4 regions of the Sphingomonas canaveralia genome follow, and region 1 is predicted to be linked to each of the others. Evidence: predicted binding sites of a transcription regulator. Region 1 holds the regulator's gene; each other region holds the start of a gene.
What was found. Region 1 encodes LexA, which represses DNA repair genes until DNA is damaged. Its sites were predicted from a motif close to GTTCCNCNCTTGTTCT; they were not measured.
Positions count from the first base shown of each region.

Region 2: a site for LexA is predicted at 2,934-2,949, ahead of ABC347_RS09515 (putative DNA modification/repair radical SAM protein). Genes of this name have one in related genera too.
Region 3: a site for LexA is predicted at 1,302-1,317, ahead of ABC347_RS00970 (LexA family protein). Genes of this name have one in related genera too.
Region 4: a site for LexA is predicted at 1,850-1,865, ahead of ABC347_RS04940 (ImuA family protein). Genes of this name have one in related genera too.

Region 1 covers NZ_JBDFMH010000001.1:12,354-16,765, reverse strand. Annotated here, with positions in the region: gene trpC (indole-3-glycerol phosphate synthase TrpC) at 1-378, shown strand, start outside; gene moaC (cyclic pyranopterin monophosphate synthase MoaC) at 375-845, shown strand; gene ABC347_RS00085 (molybdopterin molybdotransferase MoeA) at 842-2,029, shown strand; gene lexA (transcriptional repressor LexA) at 2,085-2,744, shown strand; gene ABC347_RS00075 (PEPxxWA-CTERM sorting domain-containing protein) at 2,904-3,815, shown strand; tRNA gene ABC347_RS00070 (tRNA-Tyr) at 3,985-4,070, opposite strand; gene ABC347_RS00065 (M20/M25/M40 family metallo-hydrolase) at 4,186-4,412, shown strand, end outside.
Region 2 covers NZ_JBDFMH010000001.1:1,916,942-1,921,353, reverse strand. Annotated here, with positions in the region: gene ABC347_RS09525 (chromosome segregation SMC family protein) at 1-245, shown strand, start outside; gene ABC347_RS09520 (UdgX family uracil-DNA binding protein) at 249-1,640, opposite strand; gene ABC347_RS09515 (putative DNA modification/repair radical SAM protein) at 1,684-2,931, opposite strand; gene ABC347_RS09510 (SulP family inorganic anion transporter) at 3,178-4,412, shown strand, end outside.
Region 3 covers NZ_JBDFMH010000001.1:185,642-190,053, reverse strand. Annotated here, with positions in the region: gene ABC347_RS00975 (class I SAM-dependent DNA methyltransferase) at 1-1,177, opposite strand, end outside; gene ABC347_RS00970 (LexA family protein) at 1,319-1,690, shown strand; gene ABC347_RS00965 (Y-family DNA polymerase) at 1,694-2,953, shown strand; gene ABC347_RS00960 (UvrD-helicase domain-containing protein) at 2,966-4,412, opposite strand, start outside.
Region 4 covers NZ_JBDFMH010000001.1:1,038,867-1,043,278, reverse strand. Annotated here, with positions in the region: gene ABC347_RS04945 (Y-family DNA polymerase) at 1-1,163, opposite strand, end outside; gene ABC347_RS04940 (ImuA family protein) at 1,063-1,845, opposite strand; tRNA gene ABC347_RS04935 (tRNA-Asn) at 1,977-2,051, shown strand; gene ABC347_RS04930 (DUF3857 domain-containing protein) at 2,139-4,412, shown strand, end outside.

The DNA.
Region 1 (4,412 bases):
GACGCGATCCTGATCATCGTCGCCGCGCTCGATGATGTCGCGATGCACGAGATCGAAGCGGAAGCGATCCGGCTGGGCATGGACGTGCTGGTCGAGGTGCATGACGAGGCCGAGCTCGATCGCGCGCTTGCGCTCAACTCCCGCCTGATCGGCGTCAACAACCGCAACCTCAAGGATTTCACGGTCGATCTGGCAGTGACCGAACGGCTGGCGCGGCGGGTGCCGGCCGATGCGCTGCTCGTCGCCGAAAGCGGCATTGCCGGCCACGTCGATCTGCTGCGGCTGCGCGATCACGGCATCGCCTGCTTCCTCGTCGGTGAATCGCTGATGCGGCAGCCCGATCTCGAGGCCGCGACCCGCGCGCTGCTCGGGCAATGAGCGGTCTCACCCATCTCGATGCGGACGGCGCGGCGCGGATGGTCGACGTCTCCGCCAAGGCGACGACCGTGCGTGAGGCGACCGCCACCGGGCGGATCCGGATGACCGCCGAAGCCGTGGCCGCCATTCGGGACGGTGCGGTCAAGAAAGGCGATGTGCTGGCGGTGGCGCGGATCGCCGGCATCATGGCCGCCAAGAAGACGTCCGACCTGATCCCGCTCTGCCACCCGCTGGCGATCGAGGGCGTCACGCTCGATCTTGTTGTCGAGGAAGACGGCATTACTGCCACCGCCACCGTCCGCATTTCCGGGCCGACCGGGGTCGAGATGGAGGCGCTGACCGCGGTCTCGGTCGCGCTGCTGACGGTCTATGACATGGCGAAGGCGCTCGACCGCGGCATGGCGATCGAGGGTATCCGGCTGCTCGCGAAGTCCGGGGGGCGATCGGGCGACTGGCGCGCGGCATGAGCCTGCTGCCGATCGCCGATGCGCTCGATCGGCTGCGCGCGCTGGCCCTGCCGCTGCCGATCGTCGAGATGCCATTGGCCGATGCCGCCGGCCGCCTGCTGGCCGAGGATCGCTCCGCCCTGCGCACCCAGCCCGCTGCCGATCTGTCGGCGATGGACGGCTATGCGATCCGCTTCGCCGAAGCCCCCGGTCCGTGGCGGGTGATCGGCGAAAGCGCCGCCGGATCCCCCCCCGGGCAAGTGATTGCCGCCGGGGAAGCGATGCGTATCTTCACCGGTGCGCCGCTGCCGGCGGGCGCCGATTGCGTGCTGGTGCAGGAAGATGCCAGCCGTGACGGCGCCACCGTGCGGATGGTGGGCGAAGGTCCGCCGGGCCCGGGGGCGCATGTCCGCCGGGCCGGATCCGAATTTACTGCCGGCGCGCCACTGCTTGCCGCCGGCGATCGCCTGACGGCGGCGCGGATCGCGCTGGCGGCGGTCGCGGGCCATGGCAGCCTGCCCGTGCGCCGCCGCCCCCGGATCGCGATCGTCTCGACGGGTGACGAGCTGGTCCCCCCCGGTGCTCCGGTCGGCCCCGGCCAGCTGCCGTCGTCCAACGCGGCGATGCTGGCGGCGATGCTGGCGGCCTGGCCCGTCGATATCGACGATCTGGGGATCGTCGCGGACGACCGCACGGCGCTGCGCCGGACGTTCGAAGCTGCCGCGCGGTCAGCCGATATCCTCGTCACGATCGGCGGCGCATCGGTCGGCGATCATGATCTGGTGCGGCCCGCGCTGGCGGATACGGGCGCCGCGCTCGATTTCTGGCGGGTCGCGATCAAGCCCGGCAAGCCGCTGATGGCCGGGCGGCTGGGCGATGCCGTGCTGCTGGGGCTGCCGGGCAATCCGGTGTCTGCGTTCGTGACGGCCACATTGTTCCTCCTGCCGCTGGTCGCAGCGCTGATCGACGATGCGGCGCTACTGCCAGGGTGGCGCACGCTGCCGCTGGCCCGCGCACTACCCGCCACCGGCGGCCGCGCCGAATATCTGCGCGCGCGGATCGTCGATGGCCGGGCCGTACCCGTCGGCGATCAGGGCAGCGCCGGCGTCATCGCGCTGGCCGCAGCCGATCTGCTGATCGTGCGCCCGCCGTTCGCGGCACCCGCACTGCCGGGCGACTCGGCGGAAACCCTCATCATCGCTTGACAGCGTTCCGATCCGTTCCTACACGTTCCCCGTTCGTTCCCAGGGGAGCCGTGCGATGCTGACCAAGAAGCAACATGAACTGCTGTGCTTCATCCATGATCGCCTTGGGCAGACGGGCGTGTCGCCTTCGTTCGAGGAGATGAAGGAGGCGCTCGAACTCAAGTCGAAGTCCGGCGTCCACCGCCTGATCAGCGCGCTCGAGGAACGCAGCTTCATCCGTCGCCTGCCCAACCGCGCTCGCGCTTTGGAAATCCTGCGCATGCCCGATCTGGCGAAGCCGGCACCCGCCAAGGCGGCCGTGCGTGCGCCCACCCCGGTATTACAGCCGGCCAACGACGTTCTGGAAATTCCGCTGCACGGCCGGATCGCGGCCGGTGTGCCGATCGAGGCGTTGGAAGGACAGTCGATGCTGTCGGTGCCGGCCGCGCTGCTTGGGCCCGGCGAACATTATGCGCTGGAAGTATCCGGCGATTCGATGGTCGATGCGGGCATTCTCGATGGTGACTATGCGCTCGTCCGCCGCACCGACGCCGCGCGCGAGGGCGAGATCGTCGTCGCATTGATCGACGACAATGAGGCGACGCTCAAATATTTCCGCCGCGAAGGCAGCATGGTCCGCCTCGATCCCGCGAACCGGCTCTACGATCCGCAGCGTTATGCGCCCGATCAGGTGCGTGTGCAGGGTCGGCTCGCAGGTCTGCTGCGCCGTTACTGATTACCGGAAGTCCGTTTCGTCTGCGTGACGATTAAGATCATGTGCCGAAACGGATCGATCTGTTTCGGACAAGATTTGTTACCATATTAACCACATCGCTTGTCTTTACCTGTTGTTTACCAACTGGTAGCGGGCGCCTCTCAACAGGGAGGATGTCTCGTGAATAAACTCATGTTGCTGGCTTCGGCCGGCCTGTTCTTCGTTGCGCCTGCGCAAGCTACGACCGTCTACAACACCAGCCTGCCCGATCTGAACGACACCCGCGGCGATGGCGTCGCCACCACCACGACCGATGCCACTGGCACCCGCACCACCGTCGCCGGCTCGCCCGGCGGCGCCAATCGCGTGTCCGCCCCGATCACGGCGAACAGCTGGATCCAGGCCAATGTCGGCAGCGAAGGCACGGTCGGCATCACCACCGATTATGCACGCAGCGGCAATGGATCGGCCTATTTCTCGACCGTGAACGACGGTAGCAAGGCTGACCTTCAATATTACTTCGCCGGCCTGACGACCGGTGCGTCGCTCGCCTCGCTGACTTCGGTTTCCTACGATTTCTTCCGCGATGCCAGCTCGACCACTAACCCGAACTTCGCGGGCGTATTGCGGCTCGATATTGCCAAGGACGGGGCCTTCGCCGGATCGCTGGTGTTCGAGAATGTCTATCAGACGCAGCAGGCCGCGCCGACCGATAGCTGGACCACGCTGACCGCGTCGCTCGACAGCGGCATCTTCTGGGCGACCAGCACAGCGCTCGGCCCCAACTTCGCCAACGCCAATGGCGGTCAGAAGACCCTGCAGGCCTGGATCGACGACAATGCCGGTGCCAACCTTACCGTCTATGGCCTGAGCCTGGGCGTGGGCAGCGGCTGGGGTGACGGCCAGAGCTTCACCGGCGCGATCGACAATGTGTCGCTGCAGTTCGCAGGCGGCCCGGAGATCTCGGCCAATTTCGAGGTTGCTGCTGCCGCGGTGCCCGAACCCGCTGCCTGGGCACTGATGATCGGCGGCTTCGGCCTGGTTGGTGGCACCCTGCGCCGCCGCAGCATCCGGGATCTCGCCGCCGCCTGATCGCGACGGGCTCGACGATCGAAGAGGCCTGTCGCGGCGACGCGGCAGGCCTTTTCCATTTGCGCGGCCGGTCGGTCACGAAAGTGCAGGGGCGGTGCCACAACATCGTCCGCAGATAGGGTGGATACCCGGCTCGGCCAGGAAGGCTGGAGCATCGCGCCGGCGGGGGTGGTGGACAGGGCTGGATTCGAACCAGCGTACGCTTTCACGGGCAGATTTACAGTCTGCTGCCTTTAACCACTCGGCCACCTGTCCGGACCCGGACCCGCCGACGCGAAGGCGCGCTCAATGACGAATGGCGCAGAGCCTGTCAACGCTTCCCCCGCATCGCGCGCACGGCTAAGTCGATCGCCTGCCAATCGGAGTTGCCATGCCGTTCGTCTCTCGCCTCGCCCTGCCGCTCATGCTGCTCGCCCCCGCCGCGATCGCCGCGCCCGTTGCCGATCCGGTGCCCGCGCGCATCCTCGATGAAGGGCTCAACCGCAGCCAGGTGATGCAGACCGCAGCGCACCTGACCGACAATATCGGTGGCCGGATGACAAACTCGCCGCAGATGCGCGAAGCCGAACGCTGGACCCAGTCACGCTTCACCGAAAT
Region 2 (4,412 bases), 1.9 Mb from region 1:
CGGCGCCGCTGTGCGTGCTGGACGAGGTCGATGCGCCGCTCGATGACGCCAATATCGAACGCTTCTGCGACCTGCTCGACCGGATGACGCGCGAGACCGACACGCGCTACCTGATCGTCACCCACAACGCGGTGACGATGAGCCGTATGCACCGACTGTTCGGCGTGACGATGATCGAGCGGGGCGTCAGCCGGCTCGTCTCGGTCGATCTCGGTGGGGCGGAAGGGCTGCTCGCGGCTGAATGAGGATCAGGCGAGGGCGGCGACCCGCTCGCCGATCCGCTTCAGATCGGCCACGAACCGCGAATATTCGTCGGCGGCGCGGGTGGAATCGTCGATCCGCAGCAGGAAGCTGGGGTGCACCGTCACCCAGGCTTCGCCACCGCCGGTGAGTTCATGCGCGCGGCCGCGCATCGCGGTGATCGTCACGACCTTGCCGAACAACGATCGCGCGGCGGTTGCCCCCAACGCGACCGTGACGGGGGGGCGGATCAGCTCGCGTTCCTGATCAAGCCACCAGCGGCAGGCTTCGATCTCGGATCCGTCCGGCTTGCTGTGGATGCGGCGCATGCCGCGCGGCTCATATTTGAAATGCTTGACTGCGTTGGTGACATAGGCGCGGGCGCGATCCACGCCGGCTTCGGCCAGCGCCTTGTCGAACATCTGGCCGGCGGGGCCGACGAAGGGGTGGCCGGCCAGATCCTCCTGATCGCCCGGCTGCTCGCCCACGAACATCAGCTTCGCATCGATCGGCCCCTCGCCGAACACGGTCTGCGTTGCCGGCTTCCACAGCGGGCAGCGCTGGCAGGCGGCCGCCTCCTCGCGCAGCGCTTCCCAGGACACGGCCGCGTTGCCGCCGATCTCGTCGCGAGACTTCGCCACCATCCCGGCCTCCCGTGCCTGTGCGCCTGCGATCAGCGCCGGCACCAGCGCTGTTTCGGGCATGTTCTTCCAATATTTGCGCGGCATCTCCTTCAGCATCGCGCCGATCTTGACGCGGGCGGGGTTGAAGATCGACGCGTAATAGGTCTTCCAAGCATCCTCGACCGGATCGCCATCGGGCGCGTCGCCGCGCTGTGCGCCGGGCCCTTCGCTCAGCGTCTCACCATCCCAATGCACCGAAAGGTCGGGCGTCAGGATCGACCAGCGCATCGTGGCGAACCGGCGGATGAAGAAGCCGGCATTGGTGCGCACGATATGATGTTCGGGCTCGAACCACGCGACGTAGCGGGGACCGTCCGGATCGGCCACTTCGCGGAACCGCAGGAAGGCGCGCATCTTGTGGATGTCACGCCGGACCGCCTTCGCCATCTCCTCCAGCCGCCGGATAAGCGGATCGGCACGATCCTCGAGCAGCTTGGGGTGCGCGCGCAACCGCAGCAGCGCGGTATAGAGCAGCGCGAATCGCTCGGGATCGCTGTGGCAGATCACCGCCCGCGCCAGATCGATGAATGGGCGCGGCACCGAGAAAGCGGCGCGCATGCCGACCTCCGGCTGGCTCTCGTCTCCGAAGAGGTCGGCCGGCAGATCGCCGACCTGCCACACGACCTCGTCAGCCGGTACGCCCGCCATCGCGAGCTGCCGGGCCTGATCGCGCCAGCCGTCGAAATCATCATCGGCTTCCAACGCCGCCACTCTCATGCGCGACCGTCCTTCATCGCAAACCCGACGGGGTGCAGGCGCATCAGGCCGCGAAGAGTTCCATCTGCCGGGCAGGGGCAACGATCCGCGCCTTCAGATTGGCGCTGTCAGTCAATTGGCCCGGCGTCCAGTCGAGCGCGCTGATGAAAGGCCGAAGCTTGGCGATCGATACGGTGAGCCGCCCCACATCCTCCAGCCGGAGCGCGCGCCAGCGACGGCTGGTGAGAATCGCGCCGACCGCTTTCACGCCCAGGCCAGGTACGCGCAGCAGCTGTTCGCGCGACGCGCGATTGACATCCACCGGAAAGGACTCGCGATGTTTGAGCGCCCAGGCAAGCTTGGGGTCGATATCGAGCGGCAGCATGCCCGACGGATCGGCGGCCGCGACGACTTCCTTTGGCGCGAACCCATAAAAGCGCATCAGCCAGTCGGACTGGTAGAGGCGGTGTTCGCGCATCAGCGGAGGCCGCTTGAGCGGGAGGATCGCGCTGGCATCCGGGATCGGGCTGAATGCGGAATAGTAGACGCGACGCAGATTGAACCGATCGTAAAGCGTGGAAGCCTTGAGCACGATATCGCCATCGGTCGCCGCGTCGGCGCCGACGATCATCTGCGTCGATTGTCCAGCCGGAGCGAAGCGTGGCGCGGATTTGTATTTCTTGCGAGCATCGCGCCCGTCGACGATCGCCGCCTTGGTTTCCTGCATTGCCGTGGCGATCCGGACGGCGCTCTTTTCGGGGGCGAGACGCTTCAGACCCGGCTCGGTTGGCAGTTCGACGTTGATCGACACCCGATCCGCGAAGAGGCCCGCGCGGTGGACCAGTTCGGGATCCGCATCGGGAATCGTCTTGAGGTGGATATATCCACGAAAACCGTGATCTTCCCGCAGCGACCGAGCGACTTCGACAATCTGTTCCATCGTATAGTTGGACGAACGGATGATGCCCGACGAGAGGAACAGTCCCTCAATATAATTGCGCCGATAGAAGGCGAGGGTCAGCTGAACCACCTCCTCGACCGTGAAGCGCGCGCGGCGGACGTTCGAGCTTTTGCGGTTGATGCAATAATGGCAGTCGAAGATGCAGCTGTTGGTGAGCAGGATCTTCAACAGCGAAATACAGCGGCCATCTGGCGCATAGGCGTGGCAGATGCCCATGCCCTCGGTCGATCCAATCCCGCTCGCCTTGCCGGCCGATGATCGTTTGGCCGTCCCAGACGATGCGCAGGAAGCGTCATATTTCGCCGCATCCGCCAGGATCGCGAGTTTGGCACGTGTATCGAGCTGACCCATGGGTTCATCTTATGTTCTCTCAAAACGGAAGTCCATCTTTCTCGGTCTCGCAAAGGAAGCGATCTGAAAGGGTTGCGGGAACACAGGATCAAGGAATGAGCGCGAGGCACCTCGTGGGCAGGTTGATCGCTGGTTACCTGTCCGTGACATTTGATTGCTGCGGCTGCGAAAGTGGAACAGGATCCCCATCATTGGCTATGCGCAGCCTAATCCGGCCCTGACACGGGTCAATTTTCGAGGTTTCCCTTGGCCCTATCCTTCACCAAATCGCTGCGGGCGGACCTGCCGGCCTCGATCGTCGTGTTCCTGGTCGCGCTTCCGTTGTGTCTGGGCGTGGCGCTGGCATCGGGTGCGCCGCTTTTCTCCGGCCTGATCGCAGGTATCGTCGGCGGTATCGTCGTCGGCTCGCTTTCGAAGTCGAAGCTGTCGGTAAGCGGCCCGGCGGCGGGCCTGACTGTGATCGTACTCGCCGCGATTGAAGCGGCACCAAGCTATGGCGCGTTCCTGCTGGCGGTCGTGCTGGCCGGCGTGCTGCAGGTGGGATTCGCCGCCAGCCGCTCGGGCGTGCTGGCGGAATTTGTGCCGTCCTCGGTGATCACAGGCATGCTGGCTGCGATCGGCCTGATCCTGATCCTGAAGCAGGTGCCGCACGCCGTCGGCTATGACGGCACCTACGAAGGCAGCTTCGAATTCTTTCAGTCGGATGGGCGCAACACCTTCTCGGCGATCTGGGATGCCCTGACGCAGAGCCTGACACCCGGGGCAGTGCTGATCGCGGGCGTTTCGCTGATCTTCCTGTTCTGGTGGGACAAGGCCCGGCCGAAGGACGGCTTCCTGCGGTTCGTGCCCGGCCCGCTGGTCGTCGTGCTGATCGGCGTCGGCGGCAATGCACTGCTGGGGGTGATCATGCCGGCCTGGCAGCTCGGGGCGGATCATCTGGTGAGCGTGCCGGTCGCCAACAGTTTCGAACAGTTCGCCTCCTTCTTCGCGACACCCGATTTCTCGCAGATCGGTACTCCCGTCGTCTGGACGACGGCCCTGACGCTGGCGATCGTCGCCAGCCTCGAATCGCTGCTCAGCGTGAAGGCGGTGGACGAACTCGATCCGCAGCGTCGCACGACCCCGAAGAATTGGGAGCTGATGGCGCAGGGCGGCGGCAACATCGTGTCGGGCATGATCGGCGGCCTGCCGGTCACCTCCGTGATCGTTCGCTCGTCCGCCAATGTCGATTCGGGTGCGCAGAGCCAGGCGTCTACCATCATGCATGGCTTCTGGTTGCTGCTGAGCGTGGCGCTGATCCCGTTCGCACTGAACCTGATCCCGCTGGCGGCGCTGGCCGCGGTGCTGATCGCGACTGGCTATAAGCTGACCAAGCCACGCCTGTTCACCGACCGCTACAAGCAGGGATGGAGCCAATTCGTGCCGTTCGTCGTCACGATCACCGCGATCCTGTTCACCGATCTGCTGATCGGCATCGGCAT
Region 3 (4,412 bases), 170 kb from region 1:
CCTTGCCCGCGAATATCTCCGTGAGGACGTCCAGTTCCAGCAGGCGAAGTTCGCGATAGGCAATGACAAGGAAGTTGCCGCAACCGCAGGCGGGATCAAGAAACCTCAGTTTGCTTAGCTTTTCCTGAAACTCGGTGAGCCGTGCGATCTTGGCGATGCGGAGGGCTTTGAGACGTTCAAACTCGGCCCGTAGTTCGTCGATGAAGAGCGGCCCGATGACTTTTAAGATGTTCTTCTCGGTGGTGTAGTGCGCGCCCTGTCGCCGACGCTCCGCCCGGTCCATCACCGACTGGAACAGCGATCCGAAGATCGCGGGCGAGATGGGGGACCAGTCGAAAGCAGAAACCTCGATCAGAGCATCCCGCATCGAGCGATTGAAATCCGGGATTCGGGTTGAGGTTCGGAACAGGTCGCCGTTTACGTAAGGGAACTGTGCTAGGTCCTCGTCAAGATTTTTGCTGCGCTTGTCCTCTTGGGTGTCGAGAACCTCGAACAGTTTGGTCAGCCAGCCGCCCAGATCGGACCCGTCCTCGTTGGTCCGAGTCTCTAAAAATTCGAGAAATATCCCGCGCGGTTCGAAAACGCCCGTGTCGTCGGCGAACAGACAAAACACCAATCGGACAAGAAACCGTTCAAGGTCATGGCCTGTATAGCCTGAGTCCTCCAAAGCATCATGGAGCTTTCCGACAAGCTCTGCAGCCTTGACGTTGACGGGGTCTTGATCCTGAAACGTGCGCTTCTGTACGCCGAGGATGAATCCGAACTTGTCGATGTTAGCTGGAAGGTCGGCAAGCTTGAACGAAGCGTGCTGGCGCTCGTCGAGATCGTATAGCTCAAACGATTGGAAATCGCTCAATAGGATGTAGCGGGGGCGATCGACCTCTTTCAGGGAATCGAAATAGGCTCCGGCCTGATCATAGGCTGCAACGAGATCGCGACCGGCGCTCTTCTGCTCGACAATTAGGACGCCGGGCCAGAATAGATCGATGAACCCAGACTTATTATCGAGCTTTTTAACGTGATTTTCAAAGCGAGCAACTGAGCGACGACGAACGCCAAACAGATCGAAAAACTCGTTGTAGAAAGTCTGGGTGTCACCCTTTTCATAGCCTTGGCCTGCCCACTCTGCCGCAAAAGTGGCAGCTCTAGCCCGAATTTCGTTCCAACTTAGACGCATGCATGCCCCGATTCCTGTACCTTCCATTCTGCGTCGAGCACGTTCCAAACGCCAGAGCTGAGACGCACAGGCCCACAGCAAGCTAAGGCGTCATAGGAATTTAATCCTGTATCCACACTTATATGTTCCTGTTATGTTCTGATGATGGGCACATATCAAGGCGACGACACAACGGGCTTTCAGAGCCCGGCACAGGATTATATCGAGCCAGTTATCAACATGGCCGATATCCTCGACCTGCGCCGTCCCGGTATCTACCCGGTAAGGGTGATTGGTCAGGAGCTTCGGTCGCGAGGCATCCACGCGGGAGATATCCTGATTGCGAACGCTGCCGCTGAGCCCGTAGCCGGGAAGGTATGCGTCGCCCTCCTGCATGGCGAGTTCATTCTCGCGACGCTGGTTCGTGATGGCGAGTCGTGGTGGCTGCGCCCGTCGTCGGGCAACGCGGTGGAGGTCGATGGCGATATAGAAATCTGGGCGATGATCAAGGCGCTCGTGCGGACGAGGGTGTGACCAATGTTCGCGCTCATAGACGGTAACAGCTTCTATTGCTCGTGCGAGCGGGCCTTCGATCCGAGCCTTCGCAGCAAGCCCGTGGTTGTCCTATCTAACAATGACGGCTGCGTGATCGCGCGAACGCAGGAGGCGAAGGACCTCGGCCTCAAGATGGGCGAGCCTTGGCACCTCGCGGCGAAGCGCCCCCAGTTCAAAAGCATCATTGCCAAAAGCTCGAACTACGTCCTTTACGGTGACATGAGCCGCCGGGTGTTCGATGTGCTTGCGGGCTCAGTGCCCCGCGTAGAACCCTATTCCATTGACGAGATGTTCCTCGATTTCGCAGGGCTTCCGGTCGACCTGGTGGCCCTCAGTGCGGAGCTGCGTGCCAAGGTGCTCCGCATCGCGAAGATACCGACCTGTGTCGGGATCGGGCCGACCAAGACGATTGCGAAGCTAGCGAACAAGCTCGCGAAAGCGGACCGTGCAGGCAGCGGCGTCCTTGATCTGTCTTCGCCTGACGCGCGGGCGAGCGTTTACCGAATGGCAGATATCAACGATGTCTGGGGGGTGGGGCGGGCGTCTTCCGCCAAGCTCTCCAAGCTTGGCATATCCACCTTAGCCGATTTCGTGGCGCTCGATCCCGACCTTGTGCGCGACATGCTGACAGTGACAGGGCAGCGAACGCACGCGGAGCTGCGCGGCATATCCTGCATGCCTTTCTCGGAAGCGCCGCCGTCGCGCAAGAGCATCGCTTGCACCCGCAGCTTTGGGCGCGCGATCACGGACTTTGACGAGATGCGTGAGGCGGTCGCGACCTATGCGAGCCGGGCGGCGGAGAAGATGCGGCGTTATGGTCTCAAGGCCGGGGCGATGCAGGTGTTCATGCGAACGAACGAGTTCAACAGCGATCCAAAATACTCGAACTCGGTAACCTTCGAGGTAGAGCCAACAGCGGACTCGTTCGCTCTTATCGGCTCGGCGACGCGGGCTGCGCGCTTGATGTGGCGCGACGGCTATCGCTATTTCAAGGCGGGCATCGTCCTTCTTGATTTATATCAACCCGGCGAATTGCCCGTGACGGACCTTTTTGCCTCCGGCGATCCGTCGAAGTCGGCTGCGTTGATGGGGGCGCTCGACGCGATCAACGGCCGTTACGGGCGCGAGAGCGTTCGGCCCGGCGGGCTCGCGAAGCGACCCAGCGGATGGGCGATGAGGCGCGCAAACCTTTCCGCCTGTTTCACGACAAGACTATCCGATCTTCTCACGGTCAAGGCATGAAGGTGGCGCATGTTACATCGGCAGCGCGATGACGTTTTCAGCCTCGAAGAGATTCTTCACGGCTTCCATTGCCGCGTTGCCGAGCGCCTGCGTTGCGAGAACGGCAAGACGCTTTTTGGGCCGGGACACGGCGACATAGAAGAGATTGCGGCAGCGGTGAAAGCCGCCCGTGTTTTTATCGGTGATCTTTGCGGTAGTGAGCAGTTCGAAAAACTGCGGCCAGTTGTAGTGGTTCCACCCGCCGCTCAGGATGACGAGCACGTTTTCGAATTCGGCCCCTTTCACGCTGTGCTGGGTAGCGAAGGGTGTGAAGCCGTTGATGAACTCGGTGACCGCGATCAGCTCACGATAGGGGACGTTCCGCAGTGCGCGGTGGCGCTTGAGGGATTTCGGTTCATCCTCGGTCGGTTCGGGACCGAGTTGTGCGATTTCATCTTCTCGGTGGACGACACGATCGCTTACTCGCGGCCGTCGCGTACTTTTCAGATGGTCGATCAGTTCGCCGATGGTCCCGGTGTCCCGAAGCGCGATTAGCGCGTCCATGTCGGCCTGCCATTGCGCCTTGTCGGCCGTCTTCCGAATGGTCGGGATGCCGCCCATCAGCCGGAACATTTCCCCGTAATTGCCTGCCTTGTAGGCGGCGCAAATGGGCTCGACGGTATCGGCCAAGAAAGCGATCGCGGCGTCTTCCTTTTTGGCGAAAGCCTCGTTGCGATCGAAAATTCGGGCGAGGTTGGGATAACCGCGCTCGGCCGCGATCGCGTTGTGGGTGAGCATCAGGATCTTCGTCCGCGCGGGATCGAAATCCCAGCCCTCGCCCTGTAGCGTCTGACGGACGCGCTCGATCGAAGCCGCGTGCGCGTCCTCGGGCAATTCCTGTTTGCCGTTGCGGGAATCGACACGCGCGCCGGCAAACCCGTTAGTGTGGAAAAAGCGGGCTTCGCCTTGCCCGTCCACGTCGTTGACTTCCTGCACAAGCTCCGGCCGCAGGCGGTTGAGCACGTCCACTATGACCGGGACCGAGCGAAAGTTCGATCCCTTGTCGATGCCTTCGACGTTGGGAAGATCGAGGAGCGCATGGTCCTTGCGGTAGATCGTTTGCCAGTGATCGCCGAACAGCCCGGTGATCGGACCATCGCCCGGCGTGAAGAAATGATCGGCCAGCGCCGACATCACAAGCGGGTCGGTGTCCTGATACTCGTCGATGAAAAGAACGGGGTACAGGCTTTTGAAAATTCTTTTGAATTTCGCATTTGCCAGCATCGCCGCGAGGAAGCGGGGAACATCGTCATGGTTGAGCGTGATCCGTTTCTCGTCGATCCCGAAGAACCCGAGATTATAGTCCACCTGCTGATCGCGAATCCCGCCCGCCGCCTCGATCGCCTCCTTGTAGGGCTCGTGCGCGGCGACGAGTTCGCGCAGGGTCTTTTGAAACCGCGAGATGAAAGCCCAGCCGAAC
Region 4 (4,412 bases), 1.0 Mb from region 1:
GCAACGAAACGCAGCACATGATCGCGGCCGAACCGCACACCCAGCCGATCGACGAGCGCGGCCAGCGCCTCTTCGTCACAGGCGCGACCATCAAGGTTCGGTTGTGCGGCATCCAGCGGTTCGGTGCGAGTGACGGCCAGAGCGACCAGATCGAAGCCGAAGCCGGGATCGATCGGATCGGCCAACGTATCGATCCGTTCGCGGAACAGCCGCATGACCGCTGAAGGATCGCGCAGCGCGCGGCTACTTTCTACGGCCAGACGGCGCACCGCGCCATCGCTACGGAAGAGATCGAGCAGGAAGCCGCGCCCACCCAGCCCCTGTTCCACCAGCAGCTGCGCAGCTTCCCCTGTCAGATCCGCGATCGTGGCCTCGATCGCATCGGCATGGCCGATCGGTTCGGCAAAGCGGCGGACGATACGTACCGGGGGCTGCGCACGCAGCGGCGTGATCCGGGCATCCTCTTCCCCCAGGATGCGCGCCAGCCGTGTCGCCAGATCCGCACCGAAACGCGCCACCAGCGCACGCAAGGGCCGATCCGCCAGATCGCCGATCGTCTTGAGCCCGGCGCGCGACAGCGCGGTGACGACATCAGGCGCGGTGCCGAGCGCAGCGACCGGAAGCGGACGCACACGGGCCGCACCACCGCCGGGTGGCACGATCGCGACCCGTGCGAAGCGGCAGAGCGCACGCGCCATATCGGGCGTATCGGCAATGGTCGCGCGTGCGGACAGTCCGTGACGCATGGCCAGCGCCAGCGCTTCGGCATGTAGCCCGTCCTCTCCCCCGAACAGATGTGCGCAGCCACTGATATCAAGCATCAGCCCGTGGGGCAGATCGGGCGCAACCATCGGGGTCAGCCGGCCGGCCCGCGCCACAAGCCGCATCAGCAGGCGATCATCGGCCTGTGGATCGGCGTCGGCGACATCGAGATCGGGATATCGCGCCCGTGCATCGGCCAGCGTGGTGCCAATCGCCAGACCCAACCGTGCTGCCTGTGCGTCGAGCGCGACCAGGCGCACCGCATTGCGCACCCGATCGACCACCACCAGCGGCCGTGAATCAGCCCGCGCGGCGCCATGCAAACGATCGGTCGGCAGGCGAGGGCACCACAGTGCCAGATAGCGGCGCCGATCCTCGTTCGTCGAAACAGCCTCGATCACGATCCCACTCCAGCACCCAGGTCCGCCCGGCCCCTCCCGTCTTCGATCGATCCAGCGTCACCGCGAAGGCGGGTGACCCCGGTGCATTCGCTTCCCGCGGGCGGGATGGCGATGCCGCCACCAGCCAGCGGGTGGCTGCCGCACCCGGCTTGGGTTCCGCTGCGACGCGCAGCAGCAGCGTCATCACACCGGACGATTCGGCCGCCAGCGCCAGCCGCCTGCTTGCCGTCAGATCCAGCCGCGGCGGCATGCCCCAGGGCTCGATCACCACTGCGCCGAGCGCACCGCTGCGCACGGCATCGTTGCCTGCCCGCAACACCGCCAGCGCATCACGTGCACACACCAGCAAGAGCAGCGCGGGATCGATGCCTAGTTCGGCAAGCCCCGATCCATGCAGCCATCCCGCTTCGGCATCGACGAACGTCTGCCGCACCCACAGCAGCGGGCGACCACCGAGCGCGCGTGCCGCCAGCCCAGCCGTAAAGCCGGTGGCTGCGGCGATATCGGCCTGGCTGGCTGCCATAACCTCATGCAGCGCGGCTCGCGCCAGACCCCCACCGATGGCCATGTCGATCCCAGCGTTGCCAAGCGTCACGCGCGCAAGCGGATCCGGGGCCGGCACGGCGGCGATCCGGGCGATGCGCTGCTTAAGCGCCGCGATCTCGACTCGATCCGACCTCATTAGTGTTCCCGATATGTTCTATCTTGAAATGCGGGAGGCTCTTCAACGAGTCAAGCATGGCATGTCGGATCGGACCCCTTGCCAGCGCGCCGGATCATGCTAAGGAGCCGCCTCGCCCGCAAACGGGCCGTTCCCCGGTAGCTCAGTGGTAGAGCGTTCGACTGTTAATCGAATGGTCGCTGGTTCGAATCCGGCCCGGGGAGCCACTTTTTTTCGCAGCATCGATTAACCTCTTCGACGGATTGCCTTGTCCGCGCGCGCCGATAGGCTGTGCGTGGGGCAGGGGGGCGTCGATGCATCGCTGGTTGGGGCTGGTGGCGTTGTGGCTGATCGCGGTGGCGGGCTCGGCGCGGGCAGAGGACAGGATCGCGGTTGGCGCGGTGCCGGGCTGGGTCGTTCCCGTCGAGGCTCCGGCGGCCAAGCCCGATGCTGCTGGGCTCAGCCTGCGTCTGCTCGACTTTCAGACCCGCATCGATGCGCAGGGCACGCATTATTTCGGACGGCAGGTCCTGAAACTGTCGTCCGTCGCCGCTTTGCAGGCCGCCGGTACCGTGATCGTGCCCTGGCAGCCGCAATTCGGCACGGCGACGATCCACCGGGTCGCCATCCTGCGCGACGGCAAGACGATCGATGTACTCAAGGACGGGTCCGGATTCTCCATCATCCGTCGCGAGACCGGGCTGGAATCCGCCCAGATCGATGGTCTGCTGACTGCCGTGATGCAGGTGCCTGACCTACGGGTCGGCGACGAACTGGAATTCGCCTTTACCGTCAACAACCTGAATCCTCTTCTGGACGGTCATGTCGAGGCAGAGAATCTGTTTATCGGCGGACTGACCGTGGGGCGCTTGCATCTGCGCTACAGCTGGCCGGCTAGCCGCCACCTGCGCTGGCGCGCAGGTGAAAGCCTGCCGAAGCCGCGGCATCTGCGCCCGGACGGGCAGGAAGTTCTGGTCTTCGATGTGCTCGATCACAAGATGCCGGTCGTGCCGCCCCGCGCACCCACCCGCTTCATTGATATCGGCGGCGTGCAGGTGAGCGACTTTGCCGATTGGCAAGCGGTATCCACCCTGCTCGCGCCGATCTATGCCCGCGCCGCAACCATCACGCCGGGTTCCGCGCTGGATTCCGAGGTTAAACGCATTGCAGCGGCCACGCCCGATCCGATCGACCGCGCGGGCATGGCGCTCGATCTAGTCCAGCGCCAGGTTCGCTATTTCGCTAAGGTCGATGGGCTGGGCGGCTATCAGCCCCAGCTTGCGGAGGCGGTATGGGAAGCGCGGGTCGGGGACTGCAAGGGTAAGACGGTATTGCTGGTGGCGATCCTGCGCGCGCTGGGAATCGATGCCGAACCGGCGCTCGTGTCGGTTAAGCGGAGCGACGGCGTCGAGAAATCGCTGCCGATGCCCGCCCGCTTCGATCATGTCATCGTGCGGGCCGCCATCGCCGGTAAGACCTATTGGCTGGATGGGACGCGGTTAGGCGATCGCGACCTTGCCCGCCTGGAGCTGCCTGCATTCAGATGGGCGCTGCCGCTCGTCCCCGACAAGGCCGTGCTGGTGGCGCTGCCTTCGCTGCCGCCCACCGAGCCCGATAGCGAGTGGCGGCTCGATCTGGATGCACGGAAAGGCATCATGGTGCCGGCCGCTGCGAACGGTACCGTCATCCTGCGCGGCGATCCGGCTGCCACGATGCGGGCGGCGCTTTCGCTGCTCGAGCCCGGCCAGCGTGACGAGATGCTGACCAAGATGTGGCAGGAACGTCATGACTGGGTGACGATCGACAAGGTCACCACGGCCGATGATCCGCGAACGGGCGACCTCGTGCTCGGCTTCACCGGCAGCGGCAAGATGGATTGGAACCTGACCGGGGCTGATGCCAGCCATCGCTATGAAGCGAACAAGGCACGGCTGGGGCGGGATCTGGCGCCGGAGAGGAGCGACGCGGCATCCAGGGCGATGCCGGTGGTGGTGGATCGCGAATATAGCATGACCCACCAGACCATCCTGCTTCCGAAATCCGTAAACCCCTTCACGCTGCGCGCTGATGCGATCGACGAGACGATCGCCGACATCCATTACCGCCGCACGGTGAGCCTGAAGGATGGGCGCTTCGACATGACCGCATCCACCCGATCGGCGGCCGGCGAGATCAGCTTCGCCGATGCAAAGGCGGCCGATGAGAAGAGCAATGCCGTCTTCGCGCGGCAGGCCTTCATCAATTTGCCGTTCGGATATCAGGCGACCGCAGACGAGCGGGCCATGCCGGCTGCCGACAGCCCCCTAGCGGGCGACGCCTATGCCGAGGCGGGCAGGCTATGGGAAAGCGGCAGCAAGGCGGCGGCCGTAAAGCGGCTCGATCGCCTGATCGCAGGTGGCGAACGTTCCGCCCGCGCGCTCGCCATGCGCGGCGACTTTCACCGCATGAACGGAACCTACGACAAGGCCAATAATGATTATGACGGCGCCCTGGCGATCGACCGGACGTTCAGACCGGCGCTGGCGGGCAAGGCCTGGCTGCTGTCCGAAGTGCAGCGCGACGAAGATGCGCTGATCCTGCTGGATCGG